Regions from separate parts of the Halobacillus sp. HZG1 genome, predicted to be linked through region 2. Evidence: predicted binding sites of a transcription regulator. Region 2 holds the regulator's gene; the other holds the start of a gene.
What was found. Region 2 encodes CtsR, which represses protease genes until heat stress. Its sites were predicted from a motif close to ATGGTCAATAAAGGTCAAACA; they were not measured.

Region 1: the regulator CtsR is predicted to act here: its motif matches at 2,150-2,170, upstream of clpP (ATP-dependent Clp endopeptidase proteolytic subunit ClpP).

What each region holds. Positions count from the first base shown of each region.
Region 1 is NZ_JAYLVQ010000038.1:41,025-53,079, reverse strand. Features, by position in the region: gene VKA52_RS05780 (sugar-binding transcriptional regulator) at 1-691, opposite strand, end outside; gene VKA52_RS05775 (glutaredoxin family protein) at 843-1,064, opposite strand; gene VKA52_RS05770 (hypothetical protein) at 1,159-1,383, opposite strand; tRNA gene VKA52_RS05765 (tRNA-Arg) at 1,643-1,718, opposite strand; gene clpP (ATP-dependent Clp endopeptidase proteolytic subunit ClpP) at 2,228-2,815, shown strand; gene VKA52_RS05755 (HPr family phosphocarrier protein) at 2,916-3,170, opposite strand; gene whiA (DNA-binding protein WhiA) at 3,301-4,257, opposite strand; gene VKA52_RS05745 (gluconeogenesis factor YvcK family protein) at 4,291-5,244, opposite strand; gene rapZ (RNase adapter RapZ) at 5,248-6,132, opposite strand; gene VKA52_RS05735 (8-oxo-dGTP diphosphatase) at 6,149-6,616, opposite strand; gene trxB (thioredoxin-disulfide reductase) at 7,036-7,986, opposite strand; gene VKA52_RS05725 (tetratricopeptide repeat protein) at 8,104-9,120, opposite strand; gene hisIE (bifunctional phosphoribosyl-AMP cyclohydrolase/phosphoribosyl-ATP diphosphatase HisIE) at 9,210-9,833, opposite strand; gene hisF (imidazole glycerol phosphate synthase subunit HisF) at 9,830-10,588, opposite strand; gene hisA (1-(5-phosphoribosyl)-5-[(5-phosphoribosylamino)methylideneamino]imidazole-4-carboxamide isomerase) at 10,589-11,320, opposite strand; gene hisH (imidazole glycerol phosphate synthase subunit HisH) at 11,333-11,962, opposite strand; gene hisB (imidazoleglycerol-phosphate dehydratase HisB) at 11,962-12,055, opposite strand, start outside.
Region 2 is NZ_JAYLVQ010000060.1:96-12,150, reverse strand. Features, by position in the region: gene gltX (glutamate--tRNA ligase) at 1-976, opposite strand, end outside; gene VKA52_RS08900 (bifunctional 2-C-methyl-D-erythritol 4-phosphate cytidylyltransferase/2-C-methyl-D-erythritol 2,4-cyclodiphosphate synthase) at 1,034-2,224, opposite strand; gene VKA52_RS08895 (PIN/TRAM domain-containing protein) at 2,323-3,417, opposite strand; gene disA (DNA integrity scanning diadenylate cyclase DisA) at 3,572-4,645, opposite strand; gene radA (DNA repair protein RadA) at 4,646-6,025, opposite strand; gene clpC (ATP-dependent protease ATP-binding subunit ClpC) at 6,287-8,746, opposite strand; gene VKA52_RS08875 (protein arginine kinase) at 8,765-9,835, opposite strand; gene VKA52_RS08870 (UvrB/UvrC motif-containing protein) at 9,835-10,383, opposite strand; gene VKA52_RS08865 (CtsR family transcriptional regulator) at 10,404-10,868, opposite strand; gene VKA52_RS08860 (MgtC/SapB family protein) at 11,036-11,728, opposite strand; rRNA gene rrf (5S ribosomal RNA) at 11,814-11,927, opposite strand; partial or broken rRNA gene VKA52_RS08850 (23S ribosomal RNA) at 12,017-12,055, opposite strand, start outside.

The DNA.
Region 1 (12,055 bases), on a different contig from region 2:
TGATATCCAACACTTCTTTAATTGAAGGTTCTTCTTTTATCGTCTGATACGATTCCTCACTGAGAGGATCGGGTACATATAAAAGACGATAGTCACCCCTGGCTTTTTTCGCCATTTCCGCGCAGATCGTGTTGGCCTGGTTTTCAACTCTTTCACCTAAACCTCCACGTGCAGGCACGTATAAGCATTGATCAGCTCCAGACAGCGGCGTCATCACTTGTGCGACGGATGCCATCGTTGTTCCACCGGTAATGGCAATCACCTGATCCGGCGACATATGTTCTTTCAAATATTGGACACATGCTTTTCCCATCTCTTGTTTTACCCAATTAAGCTCATCACTATCACCCGGAACAACAACGACATAGTCTAAATTTAATTTATCCTTTAATTGTTGTTCTAAAACCTTTATCCCAGAGACCTCTTTAATAAATTCGGCTAACTGCTCAAGAATGTTCTGTCCCTCATAACTTAAATGCATACCTCGTGAGGTAATCTCTACAGCTCCTTGTTTATTCAGAAAATCCACTTCACTTCGAACCGTGCGTTCAGCCAGCTCAACACTTTCAGCTAACGCTCTTCGGCCCACAGGCTGCATGATCTGGATATAATACAACAGCTGATAACGGCGCTGTATAACGTCCAGGACATCCGGGAATAATTTTTTTTGTAAGTCGATGAACGCTCTCATGGAAAAAGCTCCTTCTTTGAAATGGTACCAACCGGGATGTATTACGTCCCAGCTAGTCATATTATGTCCCGCTCGGAGCAAAAAAATATCTTATTTCAGTTTTATATTAACAGTGGGGTAGTCCTCGTGCAAGTGAAAACCTAGACGTTTTTCATTGTAAACGCTTCATTAGTTCGAAGTAATCAATATTCCGATAATCCAGCTCTTCCTCACCAATTTTCAATACCGGCACCTCAAGCATATACTTATCCAGCAGGACAGGGTCAGTACCAATATCCACCAATACCACTGCGACGTCAAAGAGAGACAAAAGATCCTTAACTTCCTCACATAACCCGCAGTTTTCTTTAACGTATAAAATAACTTCAGACATATACAGGCCTCCCTGAACTTCCTCTTCATCATAACAAAGGAAATCTGCCCCATCCATCCCTCACTATTGCTTATTCACAAAAAAGGACACGCTGTTAGGAAGCGTGTCCTTTTTTATCATAAAAACCATTATCGATTTTCAACTTCCGTTTATCCAAGAAATGTGCTAACTCTTCGCCTACATAACTTTCGGGTGTCCGTTTCAATAACTTATAGTTGAAGGATAACTTTTGCTGTTCCTGCATGTCGAACACGTGAATCCGCCTGTCTTCAGAAACCTCTTCAGTCGACAACATTTTGTAACGGATTAGGTTTGTCATAAATACCCCTCTTCTAAATAAAGCGAAAAGTCTGACTTTATTTCTTCAATAGTAACATAGAAAAAGCCCGAAATAAACTACATTGCGATAATATACCCAAATAAACGTTCGTATAATTTCTGTGAGATTTCTGTTCAAATAATATTTAAATAACATTAATGTAACTGTTAGTGATTCGACAACATCACTATACTAATATAATGAATTTCTTGTAAAAAAAGGACCTTCCTTTCATCTGAGGAAGGTCCATCTAGTTTAGCGCGCCCGAGAGGATTCGAACCCCCGACTGACGTAGAACCGGAATCTACCGCTCTATCCAACTGAGCTACGGGCGCAAAAGCGACATGCATTTAATATTATAAGTAGAATCAACAAAAAACGCAACCCATTTTTTGATCTTCAAGAAAAGCTTCCTATTTTGGAAGGCTTAGTTACCTGACATTTGCGTGAACGGTTCAAGGCGTCCACGGGAAGCGCAAGGTAGATGTGCCCCCCAGAACGTTAGCCCGAGGAGACTCACCACTCGCCTCGGAAAGCGAACCTTTTCCCGCAGTCCCTGAAATCCTACAAACATCTCGAAATAGAGTTTTCCACAGTCCTGTCATATCGCTAAAATGTAGGTATGGACGTTTATATAGGTAAATTTAGGGTATGATGGTAGAAGGAATTGGAACACATCACATAGAACGAATAATAATAACCGTTTTTCATACTTAAAAGGCGCAGCAACCCTTGCTGAAATAAAGAATAAAAGGTCGATTGTTTTTGTTTGACCTTTATTGACCTTATAGGTATGATGAATGTATTCCATCATTATTAATTTGATGTTAAGGAGGAATTTCAAATGAATTTAGTCCCTACAGTTATTGAACAAACAAACCGCGGAGAACGTGCTTATGATATTTACTCCCGCTTACTTAAAGACCGCATCATCATGCTGGGAAGCCCGATTGATGATAACATCTCAAACTCTGTTGTTGCACAGCTGCTTTTCCTTGCTGCTGACGACCCAGACAAAGATATTTCCCTATACATCAACTCCCCTGGTGGATCGATCACAGCAGGTATGGCAATTTATGACACGATGCAGTTCATCAAACCGAACGTATCTACAATCTGCACAGGTATGGCCGCGTCAATGGGTGCATTCTTGCTGAACGCCGGTGAGCCTGGCAAACGTTATGCACTACCTAACAGTGAAGTCATGATTCACCAACCACTTGGAGGAACACAAGGTCAGGCTTCTGACATCGAAATCCACGCTAAGCGTATTATCAAAATGCGTGAGAAGCTGAATAAGATTCTTGCTGAGCGTACGGGACAACCGATGGAAGTCATCGAACGCGACACAGATCGTGATAACTTCATGTCTGCCCATGAAGCTGTAGACTATGGCTTGATTGACAAAGTCATGGAGAAAAACGAACAATAATAAAACACAAAATCCGCTGTGGAATCCACAGCGGATTTTTTTGTTCTGTATGAGAACGTTCCCTCACTGGAGAACGTTCATTTTTTCACATAAATACAGATTACTCATTCTTTACGAAGTCTGTCAGCACCTGCATCGCTTCTTCCTCATCAGAACCATCTGCAATCAATTTGATTTCTTCATCAGTTCCGACAGCAAGACTCATTAACCCCATTATACTTTTGGCATTCACCCGTTTTTCACCTTTTTCAATAAAAACGTCTGCGGTAAATTTGTTCGCTTCTTGTACGAATTGTGCCGCCGGCCTTGCCTGTAAACCTGTCTCTAACTCAATTACGATCGTCCTTTCAATCACCTGTCATTCTCCTCTCATTCTATATTTCAATTTCTTTGTAAGCGGATTCAATACTTAGAAAAAAGAACGCTCTCTTTTCGAAAGCGTTTATAATTGTATTTCATTATAGCATGAATTTGTTAAGGAAACATTAATTTCTTGTGTTTTCTGTCACTTCGCCTTTTCTAACTTTTTCGGCGAACTCATCGATTTTACGCAGCCGGTGATTGATGCCGGATTTACTTATCGACCCGCCGGAAACATACTCACCAAGCTCTTTCAAGGAAACTTCCTGGTGCTGCAATCTTAAGGATGCAATCTCCTGCAATTTATCTGGCAGCGCTTCTAAACCTACTGTCCGTTTAATGAATTTTATGTTCTCCACTTGGCGGAAAGCGGCCCCGATCGTTTTATTCAAATTCGCCGTCTCACAGTTGACGAGACGATTGACAGAGTTCCTCATATCCCGGACGATCCTTACATCCTCAAACTTGAAAAGCGCCTGGTGTGCTCCAATATTGCTAATGAGCTCCGTAATTTTATCCGCTTCTTTCAAATAAGTGATGAATCCTTTTTTACGGCTGAGTGTCCTTGCGTGCAACCCGAAACTATTCATAAGCTTACACAACGCCTCGTTGTGTTCCTCATCCGAAGAGTAAACCTCAAGATGATAGGAAGAGGTTTCCGGGTTATTGACGGAACCGCCTGCAAGAAATGCCCCTCGTAAATAAGCCCTTTTACAACACGTATCGTTCAAATACTTTTGAGGGATATCTGGATTAATGGATAGAGGACCTTTCAGAATTTCAAGATCTTCAAGAACGACTTTCGCTTTCTCCGTCATCCTCACAATATAAACATTGTTCTTTTTTAACCTCATTTTTTTCCGGACAAGGAGTTCTACCGGGTAGGGATAAAGCTTTTTGATTAACGTGTAGATCCTTCTGGCAATCGCTGCATTCTCTGTTTGTACATCCAGAATATATTCACGATTGGAAAGGGAAAAGGTTCCGTTCATGCGCACAAGGGCAGCCAGTTCTGATTCCATGCAGCAGGTATCTGCTTCTACGTTCGTTAATTCTTTTTTGATCTCTGATGCAAATGACATGATGTACACCCCCTTCTACCTACCAAGCAACACCTAAAGCATAGAGTGCAGTAACTTTGCTAATTTATCTGTGTCGTGACGTAACATAGGCTTGCTATGGTCGATGATATCTTCTTCTATGACTTTCAATCCCATGGATTTAATTCTTTCAATATCGTAAACGACGGGTTCTGCATTTTCTTCTGCATACGCAGCCCTTACCCCTTGATCAATGGGTTGATTATGCACAATCACTGACTGTAACACACCTTCTCCAATATGATCAAATAGGGCCTGGATATGATCAGCAGCCGTGTAACCGGAAGTCTCCCCCTCCTGTGTCATCACGTTGCATATATAAGTGACCGTCGCTTTTGTTTCTTTCAATGCCTGCCCGATTTCCGGAATGATGATATTCGGCAATATACTGGTGTACAGACTTCCGGGAGAAATCACTATTAAATCTGCAGACTTAATGGCCTCTACGGCTTCTGGCAAAGGCTGAATCGGCGTAGGACTTACATACACCCTTTTTATTTTCTTGTTCTGTTTTGGAATACTTGACTCACCGGTTACGACAGTTCCATCATCCATCTCCGCATGGAGGTTCATGGAATGATTGGCAATCGGATAAATATGACCACGCACATTCAGGACTCTGGAGATTTCCTTAATCCCTTTATAAAAGTCCCCCGTCATGGATGCCATCGCAGCCAGCAGAAGATTCCCCATAGAATGACCGGACAGGCCATTCCCCGCTGCAAACCGGTGTTGAAAAAGCTCCAGGAGCATAGGTTCAGCATCGGATAGGGCAGCAACGACATTCCGGATATCCCCCGGGGCGGGAATGGCCATCTCGTCCCGCAGGCGGCCGGAACTTCCACCGTCATCAGCAACCGTGACAATGGCTGAGAGGTCAATCGGTAAATTTTTTAATCCGCGCAACAGCACAGGCATTCCGGTCCCGCCACCTACAACGACGACACGCGGCTTGGTCTTATGATCCATCCGTTACAAACCCTTTCTTTTATCAATGTCTCTATGCGTGACATGGGTCACGAAGTCTGTAGAGAAGTATTCCGATAGATGCTCAGCAAGAGCTACAGAGCGGTGTTGACCGCCTGTACAACCGATAGCAATGACAAGCTGACTTTTTCCTTCTCGTTTATATTGAGGAAGCATGAAATGCAGCAGGTCTTTCAGTTTTTCAAGGAACTTCTGTGTATCTGTCCATTTAAAAACATAGGAGGAGACTTCTGTATTCAACCCTGTCAACGGCCGCATATGTTCAACATAATGCGGGTTCGGCAGGAAGCGCACATCAAACATTAAGTCTGCATCAATCGGAACGCCATACTTGAAACCGAAGGATACCATCTGAATGGAGAACACCTGTTGTTCCTGTTGGCGGTACTTTTCAATGATCCGCTCTCTCAGTTCTTTCGGTTTCAACGATGTCGTATCAATAATCGTCTGCGAACGGCCTCTCAGCTCATCCAGCATTTTTCTCTCTCTACGAATACCTTCAAGGGGCAACCCTTCTTTTGCAAGTGGGTGAGATCTTCGTGTTTCTTTATAACGGGAAACAAGCGCCTGATCTTCTGAATCAAGGAATAGAATGTGTTCCTGCAGCCATTCTTCTTTTCCAAGACGGTCAAGAGAATCAAAAAGCGCATCAAAGAATTCCCGCCCACGCAAATCCATCACTAGAGCTACATTTTGGATATTGTTGCTGGAATCTTTCATCAGTTCAAGAAATTTCGGAAGCAGGGCCGGTGGTAAGTTATCGACACAAAAAAAACCGAGATCTTCAAAACTCTGAACAGCTACGGTTTTTCCTGCCCCTGACATTCCTGTGATGATTACTAACTGAGTATCGTTGGCATTTACTGGCATCTTTCATCGCTCCCCATTAGTCAGGTCGTGACGGATCCAAATCTTCATCGATCAAGCGGAAGTCCGTCGTATATACAAATGTTCCATATACTTGCTCTTCACTGCTTAAGATGTGCTTGAAAATTCTCCGATCTCCCTCTGCCATCGGCTTTTGAAGAACTTCACTAACCGGAACCCACTCCAGTTCACCCTCTTCACTTTCATCAAGCAGATCTCCAGAATAGCTCGTACTGTAAAATGTAAACATCATCCACTCCTGAGCAGTTTTCTCCTCTTCCCGCATGACGAATGTAAAGGAACCACGAAGCTCTGGGTTTTCGATGGAAAGACCCGTTTCCTCTTTAAACTCACGGACGACAGAATCTTTAATATTCTCTCCGGCTTCCATCTTTCCGCCAGGGGCAACATACCAGCCTCTGCGTGGTTTTTTTAACATCAATACGGAACCATCAACTTTCAAAATACAATTCGCTACACGCTGCATCGTTATGGTCACCTCAATTTCTTTCTAGAGGGCATCTCCACCCATTATACAATGAATACACAGGTTGCTACAATATTATGTTCCACAGCCTGAATTGAAAACTATTTCCTTATACTTATCATGAATCTGAACAGGTCGCACCGGGAGATCCGGTTTCAAATTTTATGTGTGAACGGATGCTTGCGGCGGGAAGGCGAGTCATACCCCGCCACTCCTTTCCCATTCCTTCTCGAAATCAACCCATTAAAGTCCTTCTATTAAACATACCGATTTAACAGACCAAAACAAAAAAAGACACAGATGACGAGCACCTGTGCCTCATAGAGATTAATCTATTAAAAGGGGGTCAATTAATCATTTCCATCGTAACAGGAAAATATTTCATAGGTGTTACACCCGAGTTAAGATGGTGTTTCTTTTTAATTGACGACCTTTAATTCCTCTAAAAGATTTTCAATATAGTGCTGGGCCGATTGTGCGGCGATACTTCCATCACCAGTTGCTGTCACAATTTGACGCAATTCTTTTTCACGGATATCCCCGGCAGCGAATACACCAGGTACTTTCGTTTCCATGTTTTCATCTGTTTCGATATATCCTTGTTCATTTGTAATGCCCAGGCTTTCGAAAGGTGTGGACAATGGAATCATACCGATATAAATGAACGTACCATTGGTATCGAAATCATATTCTTCATCTGTTTTTTTATTGTGAAGCGTGACGCTTCCTACTTTGCCATCTTTTTCATTGATGGTTTTGACAACGGTATCCCAGATGAAGTCGATCTTGTCGTTATCAAATGCGCGATCCTGAAGAATCTTCTGGGCGCGTAATTCATCACGACGGTGAACGATTGTCACTTTGCTTGCAAAGCGTGTAAGGTAGACCCCTTCTTCTACTGCAGAATCTCCTCCGCCTACAACAACCAGTTCTTTATCACGGAAGAATGCGCCATCACAAACCGCGCAATAGGAAACCCCGCGGCCTCCGAGTTCTTTTTCACCCTGTACACCAAGTTCTTTATATTGAGCACCTGTCGTTACGATGACAGCACGTGCTTTATATTCTTTATTACCAGCTTTGACTGTCTTGTATTCCTTGCCATCTACGACCTCTTTGATGTCGCCGAACGCATATTCTGCACCGAATTTTTTCGCGTGATCGAACATCTTGTTGGATAAGTCTGGTCCAAGAATACTTTCAAAGCCCGGATAGTTTTCAACATCTTCCGTATTAGCCATCTGACCACCCGGAATCCCACGCTCAATCATAAGCGTATCCAAGTTGGCACGGGAAGTGTAAACAGCTGCTGTCATACCAGCAGGACCTGCCCCGGCAATGATGACATCATAAATGCGATCTTCACTCATCAATCTTCACTCCTTATGAATCCGAATAATCTCAGTTGCATTTCCTGTACATATCATAGTAAATCATACGAAAACCGTCCATTAATGTGCTTACAGAGAAAAGAAATGCATGTTCACCTATTCCTGTTCCCAGGGTCCGCCTTCTTTTCCCATCTTCGGGAACTGTTTGCATCCCTGTTCCCAAAGCTGCAAGGCTTTAGATGGGTTACCTGTATGATAAACAGAGATGCTGTACCATTTGTAATACACTCTGCGTCGAGTGACCTGCTTATCGCGAAGCGACTTGAACCGTTCGACCGCTTCTTTATAATAGCCAGCTCTCGCTAAAGTCTCAGCTACGGCTAGTTTTTGCTGTTCATGCATGGGAAATACATTACGGAGCCGTTCAATGTGAAAATCCGCTTCTTCCTTCATGCCCTGTTTCAAATAAAAGGCAGCCAAATTCACGTCACAGTGGATGTTCGCTGGTTCCTTCTCCAAGGTCTCTTTTTCAAATTGAATCGCTTCGTCACGGTTTCCGTTCATGAATAACGCGTAGGCGTATCGGTGTTTGGCGATTTTAAATTCCGGGAAAAGCTCCATCATTTCATCAAGAACACTTAAAGCCTGATCCCATTCTTCGTGCTCTAAATGGTAAAAGGCGGTTTCCTGATAGATGATGAGCTCATCTTCATCCTCAAACGCCCAATCATCGTCTTCATCTTCTTCCTCTAAAGAATCCAGCATATCCCTCAATTGCTTAGCCGCTTCTTCAAATTCGCCGTCTCCGGGTTGTTCTAAATAGGTGTCTACATATTTTTTGGCATCATTAAGAAGACCGAGGTGTGCGTAATTATTTGCCATCAGATAGTAACAATCAACGTATTCTTTTCCGTGTTCAGCCAATACCTCAGTCAGTACCTGATTGGCGGCATGATAAGAGCCAACTTCTGTGTAAACAACAGAAAGTTGGCATGGATACAATGGTTCCTCGGGAGAAGCTTCAACCGCCTTTTTCAGCCACTTGACAGCAGCACTGAAACGACGCTTTTGAAAAGCCTGAATCCCATGAGAAAAATAAAATGAACCTGTAGGTACAAATGGGATGATGTTCGTATCCTGTTGTGCTGTAGTTCCTTTAAGTGTAGTCGTCATGACTGTCCCCCTGTTTCCGTTTCAAATCTCACTAATTATGCAGTATAACATAAATGTTTACAGAGAAATAGGAGAAAAATGTAATCCGTTTAGGAATGGCGTTTTTCAAGAACAGCGAGAACATCATCCAACGGAACTTGACGATCCGTAAGAATTAATAAGAGGTGGAACAATAGATCAGCAGATTCCAGAGCGATTTCTTCCGGATCATCATTTTTTGCAGCAATGATGACTTCCCCTGCTTCTTCACCGATTTTTTTCGCAATCCGGTCGACCCCTTCCTGAAACAGAGTGGATGTGTAAGATCCTTCAGGAAGGGTCGCTTTTCGATCAGCCAGAACAGTTTGAAGTTCGTCCAGAATGTGATAACGATTTTCTTTCAGCTTGGTTTCCGAATCTGTGAGCTCTTCTGAGAAGCAGCTGTAATTCCCTTTGTGACAAGCTGGCCCCGACGGTACTACTTGAACAAGCAAAGCATCCTGATCACAATCGTAATGAATGCTTCTTACTTCCTGTGTATTTCCGGAAGTTTCCCCTTTGTGCCACAATTCCTGACGGGAACGGCTGTAAAATACCGTTTCACCGATATCCAACGTCTTTTTCAAAGATTCTTCATTCATGTAGGCTAAGGTCAGTACAGCTTTCGACTTGGCATCTTGCACAATCGCCGGAACCAGACCTTGTTCATCAAATTGAATTTCATCGATATTCATCGCACAGGCACTCCTTTTCCCTTCAAATACGCTTTCACGTTTTGCACAGATGTTTCTTTATAGTGGAAAATCGATGCAGCAAGCGCAGCATCTGCATCAGCTTCCGTAAATACGTCATAAAAATGATCACTCGAACCTGCCCCTCCGGAAGCGATGACAGGAACATTCACAACTTCCTGCACGGCTTTTAATAAAGGAAGGTCAAAACCGGATTTTTCGCCATCTTTATTCATAGAGGTCAGCAAAATCTCGCCTGCTCCGAGCTTCACGGCTTCTTTTGCCCAGTCCGTCACAAGCCAATCGGTGGGTGTGCGCCCCCCATGCGTATAAACGCGCCAGTTCGCTGTCTGTTCATCATACTTGGCATCTATGGCCACCACGATGCACTGACTTCCGAAGTAATCCGCCCCTTCCGTAATCAGAGCCGGCCTATTCACAGCGGAAGAATTCAAGGATACTTTATCTGCTCCATTTCGGAGAGTTTCCTTGATATCTTCAAGTGTCCTTATGCCGCCCCCAACTGTAAAGGGAATAGCTAGTTCAGAAGCAACAGAACGGACGACATCGATCATCGTTTTCTTTCCCTCGTGACTGGCGGAGATATCGAGAAACACAAGCTCATCTGCCCCTTGTTCGTCATACACTTTCGCAAGTTCAACAGGGTCTCCGGCGTCACGGATATCAACAAACTGTATGCCTTTTACCACACGGCCTTCCTTTACATCCAGGCAGGGAATGATTCGTTTTGACAGCATTCAGTCCACCTCCACATTGAGGGCTTCTTTTAAGGTGAACTGGTTCGTGTATAAAGCTTTCCCAACAATCGAACCAATCACATTTCGATCCTTATATTCTTTCAGTTCGTTAAGGTCATCCAAACCTTTAATGCCTCCAGATGCAATCACATCCACACCTGTTTCTTCAGCCAGGCGGACGATTTCCTTCGTATTCGGACCTGAAAGCATGCCATCTTTCGCAATATCTGTATATATGAACGTTTTCGCTCCAGCAGAAGCCAGGTCTTTCCCTAAATCCACCGCCTTCACTTCCGATTGTTCCAGCCATCCAGCTGTCGAAACAAAACCGTCACGCGCATCCAATCCAATGGCAATCCGTTCCCCATACTTGGAAAGAAGCAGTTTGGTTGTTTCCACATCGCGGACAGCAAGAGAACCGATGATGACACGGTCGACACCTGCGTCCAAGTAAAAGCGGACATCTTCTTCTGATCGAATCCCTCCGCCAATTTGCACACGACAGTCCAGTTCCTTCGCCACTCGCAGCACATGCTCCGCATTTTGCTTGGAACCTTGTTTCGCACCATCAAGATCCACCATATGGATCCATGAGGCCCCTGCGTCTACAAATTCCTTTGCCACTTCAAAAGGATTCTCCCCATAAACGGTTTCTTTATCAAAGTCACCTTGCTCAAGACGCACACACTTTCCGTCACGCATATCAATTGCAGGATAGATCGTAAAGCTCATCGTTAAAACTCCTCACTGTTTACACATTACTTTACAAAAGTTCTCTAATAGCTGCATGCCGGCTCTCCCGCTTTTTTCCGGGTGGAACTGACTCGCTACAAGGTTGCCTTTTCCAATGATTGCAGGCACTTCCATATGATAATCAGAGGTCGCATATAAAATAGAAGGATTGTTCGTCTTCACAACAAAAGAGTGAACGAAGTAAACATGGTCTTCCTTTACGTCTGTCATCAAAGGCTTGTCCGGCTGATGGATCTCAAGTTCGTTCCAGCCCATATGCGGAACTTTATAAGAACATCCTTGGTCATCCATTCCTGGAAAACGGGAAATGGTGCCTGGGAACAATCCTAACCCTTCCGTAAGTCCACCTTCTTCACTACTCTCGAACAGCAGCTGCATGCCGAGACATATGCCGTAGACCGGTGTCCCCTCGGCCACTTTATCTTTTATAAAATCTATGAATCCATGCTCCTGAAGTGCTCTCATGGCATCCGGAAATGCGCCTACACCAGGGAGGATGTACCCATCACATTCTCCCAACGACTGGGGGCGGTCCCCGATTTTGTAATCCACGCCGAGTCGTTCAAGCGCTTTTGAAACACTGAATAAATTGCCCATTCCATAATCGATGATGCCTATCATTATAAACTTCCTTTCGTACTCGGAACTCCTTTGACGCGTGGATCGATTTGAGTCGCTTCATCCAAAGCACGTGCAAAGGCTTTGAACATCGCC
Region 2 (12,055 bases):
TGTTCATCCACTTCAGCTTCGCCGGGTCAAAGACCGCTGGTGAAGTGGATAGTCGATCTGCATCAAAGATCTCCACAAGCTGATCCTGTGTGAATATTTCTTCTTCCCCGACTGGCGACCACCCTAGTAGAGTGATGAAGTTGAAGAGAGCTTCCGGAAGGTATCCTAGATTCTTATATTGTTCAATAAACTGAAGGATGTGCTGGTCACGCTTACTCAGTTTCTTACGCTCTTCATTGAGGATCAATGTCATATGACCGAACTTTGGAGCTTCCCAGTCGAACGCTTCATACACCATCATTTGCTTAGGTGTATTGGAAATATGCTCTTCCCCGCGAAGGACGTGTGTGATTTTCATTAAGTAATCATCAATCGCAACAGCAAAATTATACGTTGGAGTTCCGTTCTGCTTAACGATGACCCAATCACCAAAATCGCTGGACTCAAAAGTAATGTCCCCACGGACGATATCGTTGAACGTGTACGTATGGTTTTCAGGGACGCGGATACGAATACTAGGCTTACGGCCTTCCGCTTCAAATGCTGCGATTTGCTCTTCTGTAAGGTCGCGATGCGCACCAGAGTATTTCGGCGCTTCGCCACGTGCCATTTGCGCTTCACGTTCTGCTTCAAGCTCTTCTGATGTCATATAGCATTTGTAAGCAAGACCGCGTTCCATTAGTTCATCGACATATTTCTTGTAAATATCCAGACGTTCCATCTGACGGTAGGGACCATATTCGCCCCCTTTTTCTGAACTCTCGTCCCATTCAATACCCAACCATTTCAAGTAGTCGAGCTGGCTCTTTTCTCCGCCCTCGACGTTACGCTTTTCATCCGTATCCTCAATACGAATGACGACCTTTCCACCTGCGTTTTTCGCATAAAGGTAGTTGAATAGAGCTGTCCTCGCATTACCAATGTGAAGGTGCCCTGTCGGACTTGGTGCATAACGCACCCTTACTTCGTTAGACATAATTGTTCTCCTTTCCTGTTCCGGTCTATATCCTTGACTTATTTTATCACTTTTTGTTTAGGTATGCTGATTATTTTGCAAAAGGACGACCGCTTGTGCGGCAATTCCTTCCTTCCGGCCTGTAAAGCCGAGTTTTTCTGTAGTTGTTGCTTTCACGTTAATCCGTCCAGGTTCCACCCTAAGGAGAGAGGCGATGCTCTCACGGATTTGATCAATGTAGGGCGCCATTTTAGGAGCCTGGGCGATTACCGTACAATCCATGTTCCCCAGTTCATACCCACGCTCTGTCACGATATCCCACACGTGCTGAAGCAGTTTCCCTGAGTCTGCATCTTTGAATGCAGGATCCGTGTCTGGAAAATGTTTGCCGATATCCCCTTCACCAATTGCTCCAAGACACGCATCCGCAATCGTGTGAAGCAGGACATCTGCGTCTGAATGACCGAGCAGCCCCTTTTCATGTGGGATTTCGATTCCTCCGATGATACAAGGACGTCCTTCCGTCAATTGGTGTACATCAAATCCTTGGCCGACACGAAACATAGGTCCATCCTCCACCTTTCCATTTCTCTGATTATTCAAGTAAGCTTGGGCTTTATGTAAGTCTTCTGGAGTCGTAAGCTTGATATTGTCATAGCTTCCCTTCACGATGGACACTTCTTTATCCAACCTCTCCACGAGAGAAGCGTCGTCTGTGCCGTAGTATCTGCTTTTCCTCGCTCGTTCATGCGCTTCATAAATCAAATGATAAGAGAAGGCTTGAGGAGTCTGGGCCGCCCATAACGTACTTCTATCCAATGTGTCCAACCCATGATCTGACTTCTGCTTGATCGTATCCGTCACCGGTACGGCAAGAAGAGCAGCCTCTTTTTCGTATGTCGTCACCGACAGTTCGTGTAAGAGCTCCTGAGGGACAAACGGACGGGCCCCGTCATGAATAAACACAGGAATCCCTCTGTTTCGAACGGCCTGCAACCCTGCAAATACACTATCCTGCCTTTCTGCTCCTCCATTGACGAGGTGCACCGGCTGACGGAGCGGATATTCTTGTAGAAGCTCTTCCATCTGAGACCGTTCGCGTTCGTTAGTCACTAAGATCAACTCTTCACACCAATCATCCTTATCAAAGACGGAAAGGGTATGACAGATTAACGGTTGGTCACCGATTCTCAAAAACTGTTTGTTGTGGCCGGCGAGCATCCGCTTACCCTGCCCTGCCGCGAGTATAATGGCTGTATATTTTTTCATGCGTATCCATCCTACGTTTGTTTAGACGTTCATAAAATAACAAAAGCGATAACACGCATGTTATCACTTTTGTCATTCTCTATTTGTTTATACCGTTTTTACAAGGCTTTTTCAAGTGATTTCGGCTTTGCGAAAATCATACGACCGGCTGATGTCTGCAACACGCTGGTCACTACCACTTCAATTGTCTTCCCGATAAAGTCTTTCCCTTCTTCGACAACGATCATTGTGCCGTCATCCAAGTAGGCGACCCCTTGATTCTGCTCTTTCCCGTCTTTGATGACTTGAATTGTCATCTCTTCCCCAGGAAGAACGACCGGTTTCACAGCATTCGCAAGATCATTAATGTTCAAGACTTGAACATTTTGAAACTCACAAACTTTATTCAAGTTGAAATCATTCGTTACGACAATCCCGTCCATCACTTTCGCAAGCTTCACAAGCTTACTGTCTACTTCCTGAATGTCTTCGAAATCCCCTTCGTAAATCTCAACATTCACAGGAAGATCTTTTTGAAGACGGTTCAGGACATCCAACCCACGACGTCCACGATTTCTTTTCAGACCATCGGATGAATCAGCGATGTGCTGCAATTCTTCCAATACGAATTGTGGAATCACAATTGTTCCTTCAAGAAAATGTGTATCGCAAATATCCGCAATACGGCCATCAATGATGACACTTGTATCCAAGATCTTTCGTTTTGGAATCAAAGCAGGATCCAAGGTAGAATCCTCCTGAAGTTCTTCTTCTGGCTTCTTCTCTTTCCTTGAAACCAAGTTCAGGAATTCATCTTTCCGTTTAAAACCGACCTGAAACCCAAAGTAACCTAGTAAGAATGTTAAAAAGATCGGTACAACCTGATTAACTACTTGAATTTGGATATCTTGCACAGGGATGTTGATCAAGTAGGCGATAATCAGCCCGACTATCAAACCGAGACTTCCAAACAACAAATCTGCTACTGGGGCCCGGACGAGAGTGTCCTCGATCCACCTTAAAAAATCGACAATATAATCCACAATCCAAAAAGTAAATAAAAATAATATAAGTGCTCCTAGTACGGCCCCTAAGACAGATTGAATCCAATTCTGCCATGTCAGTCCCATGGTTGTGAACAACTCTGGAAAATAGAGGTAACCGATGGTTCCGCCGGTTATGACAATAAACAACTGTACGATACGTTTAAGCACTTGTATTCACCTCCTCAAACACAGTATGACCAAACCTAACAACCATTAACCATATAAAAAAGGAATGATGGTTTTTAACTTAGCACAACTTCCAAATTAAGTCAATGAGCAAACAGATAATCATACCATATTGTTCACAAATAAGTCAATATTCTTATATATGGCGATCTACGAACAACTGTTCTTGTATGCGATCAAGGCCATCTCTGATTTTCATCGCACGAATCTCTCCTACACCATCGACTTCAACAAGTTCTTTAGGAGAAGCCTGGATCAGCTCTTCCAACGTCCCAAACCTTTCTACCAAGTGTTCAATAATGAGAACTGGAAGTCTTGGGATACGACTTAAAATCCGGTACCCTCTGGGAACGATAGGGTCCGACAATTTCGTATTCGGTGAATACCCCATAAGTTTCAATACCTGCTCATCCGAGAGAAGTTCCGTATTGGTGATTTCCTGCATTTTTCTCAGAATATAATAAGGTTCATAATCCGGCCGCTTACTATAATCACGTAAAAGCAAAGTTGCTTCATCTTCAATATTCGAAACTAATTCCGTCAATTGCAGCTGAATCAAACGTCCTTCCGTACCGAGCTCATTCACATAGTTCAAGATCTCGGTCTTCGTCCGGAGCACCATTTCAATACGGTGGACGACCTGCACGACTTCCGAAAAGGAAACCATGTTTTCAAACTCCATGGCCCCAAGATTCGTCACACTTTGATCCAGCACATTTTTATACTTTTCCAACGTCTGAATCGCCTGGTTGGCCTTCGTCAAAATCACACCAATATCCTTGAGCGAGTAACGGAGAGAACCTTTATACAACGTGATTACGTTCCGTCGTTGAGATATCGCTATGACGAGAGCCCCTGTTTGTTTAGCCACCCGCTCTGCCGTCCGGTGCCTCATCCCCGTTTCCGTGGACAGGATATCCGGGTCCGGCATCAATTGTGCATTGGCATAAAGAATGCGCGTTCCTTCGTCATTTAAAATTAATGCCCCATCCATTTTCGCCAATTCGTAAAGGTGGGCGGGCGTGAAATCAGACTGGATATGGAAACCGCCATCCACGAGATCCCGCATATGATCTCCGTATCCAAGCACAATCAACCCACCTGTTTTTGCACGAAGGACGTTATCAATCCCATCTCTCAGTGGTGTGCCAGGGGCCACCAGCTGGAGAATTTCTCCGATTCCATTTTCGTTGATTTCATGCCATTCCATTTATGAATCCCCCAGTGTTACCTTCATCGCCTCCTGAACGGTACTGACACCGATCACTTCGATTTGAGAAGGAGGCGTCCAGCCATCCATGTTCTTCTTGGGAATGATGACCCTGTTGAAGCCTAATTTCGCCGCTTCCTGGACCCTTTGCTCAATTCTTGCAACTCTTCGTATCTCACCCGTCAAGCCAACTTCCCCAACGACCACATCATCTCCATTCGGAGACTGATTCCGGAAACTTGAGGCAATGCTGATCGCAACGGCTAAATCAATCGCCGGCTCATCCAATTTCACGCCACCAGCGACTTTTACGTAAGCATCCTGGTTCTGAAGCAGGAGCCCTGCTCTCTTTTCCAAAACAGCCATTAAAAGCGGTACACGGCTGTTATCAAGACCTGTAGCCATCCGTCTCGGGTTTCCGTATGCCGTAGGTGAGATCAAGGCCTGTATTTCTACAAGTACCGGTCTTGTCCCTTCCATGGAAGCCACCACGATTGAACCCGCAGCCCCTTGCGAACGTTCTTCCAGGAAAATTTCTGAAGGGTTCAGAACCTCTTCCAGGCCTTTCTCCTTCATTTCAAAGATTCCCATTTCATGAGTACTTCCAAAACGGTTCTTCACACTTCTTAGAATTCTGAATGTGTGATGCTGCTCTCCTTCGAAATAAAGGACGGCATCCACCATATGTTCAAGCAGACGTGGGCCGGCAATGGAACCTTCTTTAGTAACATGCCCCACGATGAAAATAGGGATACCTTTGCTTTTAGCGATTCTCATCAAGTGACTTGTACATTCACGAACTTGGGAAACGCTCCCCGGAGCAGAGGTCACATCTTCTTTGAAAATGGTCTGGATTGAATCTATGACCACAAATTTTGGTTCAATGTTTTCAATTTGGTTGATGACATCCTGTAAGTTTGTTTCCGGTAAAACATAGAGTTCATCGGATGTAATATCCAAACGCTCGGCCCGAAGCTTCGTTTGTCGCGATGACTCCTCCCCGGATATGTAGAGGACAGGAAAGTCTTTTTTCGCGATCTGTGCAGAGACCTGAAGCAAAAGAGTGGATTTACCGATTCCCGGATCCCCGCCAATCAAAACTAGAGACCCCGCCACGATTCCTCCACCTAACACCCGGTTAAACTCAGGCATATCTGTCGGCATACGTGGTTCTTTTTGCGACTTTATTTGTGTGATTTTTTCAGGTTTCGTTGTTGCGGAAGTGGAGCTTGTCTGAAACACATGTCTGGAATTCGCCGGAGCAGCTGTCATTTCTTCAACCAGCGTGTTCCATTGATTACACCCCGGACATTTTCCCATCCATTTAGGTGTCTCATACCCACATTCCTGGCAAACAAACTTCGTTTTCCTTTTTGCCAAGATTATCTCGCTCCTTATTCTTATTATTCTATACGTAAAAGATTGTGAATCAGTTTCACGATCTTATCAATTGTATTAAATCATTCTAGTAAAATCATAGCGGAAGAAGAAAAAAATCGGAAGGCAAACCCTTCCGATTTTTCTTAGGCTCTGTTCACTATATGATGAATTTCTATGAAGTAGAAGAAGGGGAGCAGCCCTTCATCCTCGTCATTTCCACCATCTGTGTGATCTGAGTCTTCCTGCTTCTATACAACTATTTTAATTCGTAGACTCTTGCTGGGTATGAACCACAAAGTTCTTATCATCATCAAGCTCAATTTTCACACTTTGCCCTTTGGCGATGTTTTCTTTCAAGAGTTCTTCTGAAAGCAGGTCTTCCACATTCTTTTGTATAGAACGGCGCAATGGACGTGCTCCGTATTCCGGATCGAACCCTGATTCTGCAATATGCTGAATAGCGGCATCCGATAAGACGAAGTCAATCTCTTGTTCTTTCAGACGTTTACGCAGTTCTTCGACCATCAATGTCACAATATCTTTCATGTGTTTTCTCTCCAGGGAGTGGAAAACAATCGTTTCATCGATACGGTTCAAAAACTCAGGACGGAACGCTTTCTTCAAAGCATCTGTCACTTTAGATTTCATATCTTTATAATCCTGATCGGTATCACCCATGGAGAAGCCAACATATTTGTTCTGTTTCAATTCTTGAGCACCGACGTTGGATGTCATGATCAGCACGGTGTTACGGAAATCTACGACGCGTCCTTTGGAATCGGTTAGACGACCATCCTCAAGAACCTGAAGCAAAATGTTGAATACTTCCGGATGCGCTTTTTCAATTTCGTCAAGCAGGACCACAGAGTAAGGCTTATTGCGTACTTTCTCTGTTAATTGGCCGCCTTCATCATAGCCGACATAACCTGGAGGTGAACCGACAAGGCGGGACGTACTGTGTTTTTCCATATACTCGGACATGTCGATTCGGATCATCGCATCTTCTTCTCCGAACATGCTCTCTGCTAAAGCGCGAGCGAGTTCTGTTTTACCGACACCTGTTGGTCCAAGGAAAATAAATGAACCGATTGGACGTTTCGGATCTTTAAGTCCGGCACGGGCACGGCGGATCGCTTTAGAAATCGCTTTGACCGCTTCTTCCTGGCCGATCACACGGTTGTGAAGAGTATCTTCAAGATGGAGAAGGCGTTCGCTCTCATCTTTCGTCATCTTGGAGACAGGCACTCCCGTCCATGTAGATACGACAGAAGCAATGTCCTCTACTGTAACTTCGGAATCTTCCTGCCCTTGTTTTTCTTTCCACTCATCTTTCGTTTGTTCCAACTCATCTCTCAAGCGCTGTTCACTGTCTCTTAAAGAGGCAGCTTTCTCAAATTCCTGACTCTGTACAGCAGCATCCTTCTCTTTCCGCACTTCTTCAAGCTTCTGTTCTAACTCTTTCAAGTTCGGTGGAGCTGTGTAGGAGCGCAGACGAACTTTGGATGCAGCTTCATCAATCAAGTCAATCGCTTTATCCGGCAAGAAGCGGTCTGTGATGTAACGATCAGAGAAACGGACCGCGGACTCGATTGAGTCATCCGTAATCGTTACACGGTGGTGTGCTTCATAACGGTCGCGAAGACCTTGGAGAATTTGGATGGATTCATCGAGGTTCGGTTCATCTACTTGGATAGGCTGGAACCTACGCTCAAGAGCAGCATCCTTCTCAATGTATTTGCGGTACTCATCGAGTGTCGTAGCACCGATACATTGCAATTCACCACGAGCAAGAGACGGCTTAAGGATATTGGATGCATCAATCGCACCTTCTGCCCCACCAGCACCAATTAACGTGTGCAGTTCGTCGATGAACAGGATGATGTTCCCTGCCTGACGAATCTCTTCCATCACTTTTTTCAGGCGGTCTTCAAATTCACCACGATACTTGGTCCCGGCAACGACGGTACCCATATCAAGGGTCATCACTCGTTTATCGCGAAGTATCTCCGGTACTTCATTATTCATAATCTGCTGTGCCAGACCTTCAGCGATGGCTGTTTTACCAACACCAGGCTCACCGACAAGAACCGGGTTATTCTTCGTACGACGGCTCAATACTTGAATGACACGCTCAATTTCTTTGCTTCGCCCGATGACAGGGTCAATGTTTCCCTCTTTCGCAATCGCTGTAAGGTCACGAGCCAGTGAATCAAGCGTCGGAGTATTAGCATTCGCTGCCTGAGCACCTGATCCGCCACCACGACGGTTTTGACCACCTGTGGACTCATTGTTCCCAAGCAATTGTAATACCTGCTGACGAGCCTTGTTCAAGCTTACACCCAGGTTATTCAGGACACGGGCGGCCACGCCTTCTCCTTCACGGATCAATCCAAGAAGGATATGTTCAGTTCCTACGTATGAGTGTCCCAGTTTACGAGCTTCATCCATAGAAAGCTCAATGACTTTCTTCGCACGAGGCGTATAATGAATCGTTTGGGAAACTTTCTCTCCCTTACCGATTAATTTCTCTACTTCCTGCTGGATTTTTGAAGACTCAAGTCCTAATGCAGTCAGAGCTTTGGCAGCTATGCCTTCTCCTTCACTAACTAAGCCTAAAAGGATATGCTCCGTACCAATGTTATTATGACCTAAACGAACAGCTTCTTCCTGTGCCAGCGCTAATACTTTTTGTGCTCTTTCTGTAAATCGCCCAAACATCATGGACATTCCCTCCTAACATTATTCTTCATTTTCTAATTGAAGTCGTTCGCGAATTAATGATGCTCTTCTTACATCCCTTTCATCAGGGGATAAAGGAGTTTTCGCGTATTGTTGCAAGAATCCGGGCTGTGTAAGAACCATCAATTCATTTAAAATCGTTCGCGGAATATGATCGATGAATCCTAGATCGATGCCAAGTCTCAAGTCAGAAAGGCATTTTGCCGCCTCCTTAGATTCTATGATTCGACTATTGGTCAATACACCATAGGAGCGAAAGATACGGTCCTCCAATTGAATACTCGAGCGAGCCATCAAGGCTTCTCTTGCTTTTCTCTCTTGTTCAATCAGCTGTTTGACGACACTGTGAAGGTCTTCAACAATATCCTCTTCTGATTTACCAAGGGTAATCTGATTGGATATCTGATAAATATTTCCAAGAGCCTCGCTGCCCTCCCCGTAAATCCCCCTCACCACAAGACCCAGTTGGTTAATGGCCGGCGTCATACGGTTTATTTGGTTCGTCATGGATAAGGCAGGCAAATGCATCATGACAGAAGCTCTCATTCCCGTACCCACATTAGTCGGACAAGCGGTTAAATATCCCCGTTTCTCATCAAAAGCATAATCCACTTTTTCTTCGAGCCAATCATCCAGTTGACTGGCTTGTTCCAGTGCCTGATCCAACTGAAAGCCGGGGAAATATAACTGTATGCGAATATGATCCTCTTCATTAATCATAATTGATACTTGTTCATTTTGTGAGATGAGAGACGCCGACTTATCCGCTTTTTCAGCTAAATGTGGACTGATCAAATGTTTTTCTACCAACACTCTCTTTTCAATAGGCTGTAAATCTTTCATCTGGACCAGCTCAAAGTCTTTATAATCTCTGAAAGACTTCTTTTGGAACTCTTGCTGGAAGAATTCCAACACTTTATTCAATGTCTCCTCTGAAGCAATGATAGGAAAAGGATGTTGTGAGAAATTACGAGCAAGTCGTATACGGCTGCTGAGTACAATATCGCTGTCCGGACCCTCTTGCTTCATCCACGGACTAATAGCTTCATTCATGAATTGCTGTAAAGACATTACTCATCACCATCCTCCCTATGATGCAGTTGACTTTCTAAAGATCTGATCTTATCTCTAACTTTCGCTGCCTCTTCGAATTCTTCCTGCTCAATTAATTGTCGAAGATTAGTTTTATATTCTTCCATCTCTTTTTTAAGATGTAAGTTTCCACCTTCCCTTTTCGGGATCTTTCCATCATGTCTTGTGTTCCCGCTGTGAACACGGCGCAGAATGGGATTCAGTCGTTCATCGAATGTTTTATAGCATTCTGCACAGCCAAACTTCCCTATCCTTGCAAACTCCTCGTAGCTCAGCCCGCAATTGGGACATTTCAGCATCGGTTTTTGAGTATATGAGTGAGCGCTCTGTCCTTTTAAAGGAGAAGGTCCCTCGGAATGGAACAGACCTGAAAGGAGATCATTCAAGGTGAAGTTCTCTTCCCCGTAATTCATGTACCCATTTTCCTTCGCACATTTTTCACATACATGGACTTCTGATTTTTGACCATTAATCACCTGCGTCAAATGGACGGTAGCAGGACGCTGATGACATTTCTGACACTCCATCTGAATCTCTCCCTTCTCACTCAACATTTATATTTAAGGGTGAATAGCATCGCTGTCATGATTCGGGCACGAACTTCATCGCGAAGTGGTAAAGAAAATGCAAGAACGTCGCGATCGATAACACTTGCCATCAGTTTGCTTTCCCGTTCAGTGATGATCTCATAATCTACCAGCCTTTCAAGAACATCAATGGCTTTCGTTTGGGAAACATGGGGGTTGATGAGATCCATCACCTCTTCAATCATTTCTGATCCTTTTCGGTACTGGATTCGGCTGATACGGATATACCCGCCGCCTCCCCTTTTACTTTCCACTATATACCCTTTTTCCACAGTAAAACGTGTCTTAATCACATAATTGATCTGTGAAGGTACACAATCAAATTTCTCGGCAAGTTCACTACGCTTGATTTCAATCGCCTGGTGTCGATTTTCATCTAAGATCTCTTTGAGATATTCTTCAATAACATCAGAGATATTCCGCATGCTCCCTCCCCCTTTTTTGACTTTGACTATCTTTGACTTTAATTTTATTATACTCATTTTTGTTTGTCATGCAACTTGTTTGTTTAGAAGAATTACATCTTCTATGTTTCCCCTTTTCATCATGAAATAAAACAAAAAAAGCTGCACAGAATCAACTGTGCAACTCTTTAGTACCGATGTCCACATTCTTCTACACCATCCATCAAAGACAGACGCTCTAAAAGAAGGGATCGATCATACCTTTGTCCTTTATTCAATTCAACGACGACCTTTTTTTGAGTTTGATCCAACGCAACAATATCTATTTTCCGGACATCCAACTTCATTTGTTCAAATACGGTCAACACTTTATTAACCGGAGCATCCTTACTTATGGTCACTTGAAAAATATTTTTTCGATTCCCATTGAACTTTTCTTTTTCAACCTTATTTAGAAAAACTAAGCTCATAAGCACAAAGATTGTTGTGACCGTCGCCACGTCATACATCCCTGCACCAACAACGAGGCCAATACCGGCTACCGTCCATATGGAAGCTGCTGTAGTTAACCCTCTAATAGTCATCCCGTTGACAATTATAGTGCCGGCCCCTAAAAATCCAATGCCGCTAATGACATAGGAAGGGATGCGGGCTGGATCGAAACGGACATGTTCATATTGATCAATAAACGTTTCAAAACCATACAAGGAAAGGAGCATCATCATACAAGCCCCCACCCCGACAAGAATATGGGTGCGGAAGCCAGCCGAATGATTCTTGACTTCCCTCTCGAAGCCAATCAACCCTGAAAGAAGGAGTGCAAAAAATAACCGGAAAACAAATAAAAGAATGTCGTCATGAAAGAAATATGACCAGTTCAAACGATCCCTCCTTTCTTTTATGTCTATGTTTAATGAAGTTGATATAGAAAAAAACCAGAAGAATGATCTTCTGGTTTTTCAAGTGATGTGGCGGCGTCCTACTCTCACGGGGGTAAACCCGACTACCATCGGCGCTGAAGAGCTTAACTGCTGTGTTCGGCATGGGAACAGGTGTGACCTCTTCGCCTTCACCACCACATCAATATAAAGTTTGAGGTGAACCCTCAAAACTGGATAAGGAAACATCTTGTTTGAAAAGCAACGTTCTTTACGAATGATTATAATCAGATAGATAAGTCATCGATCCATTAGTATCCGTCAGCTCCA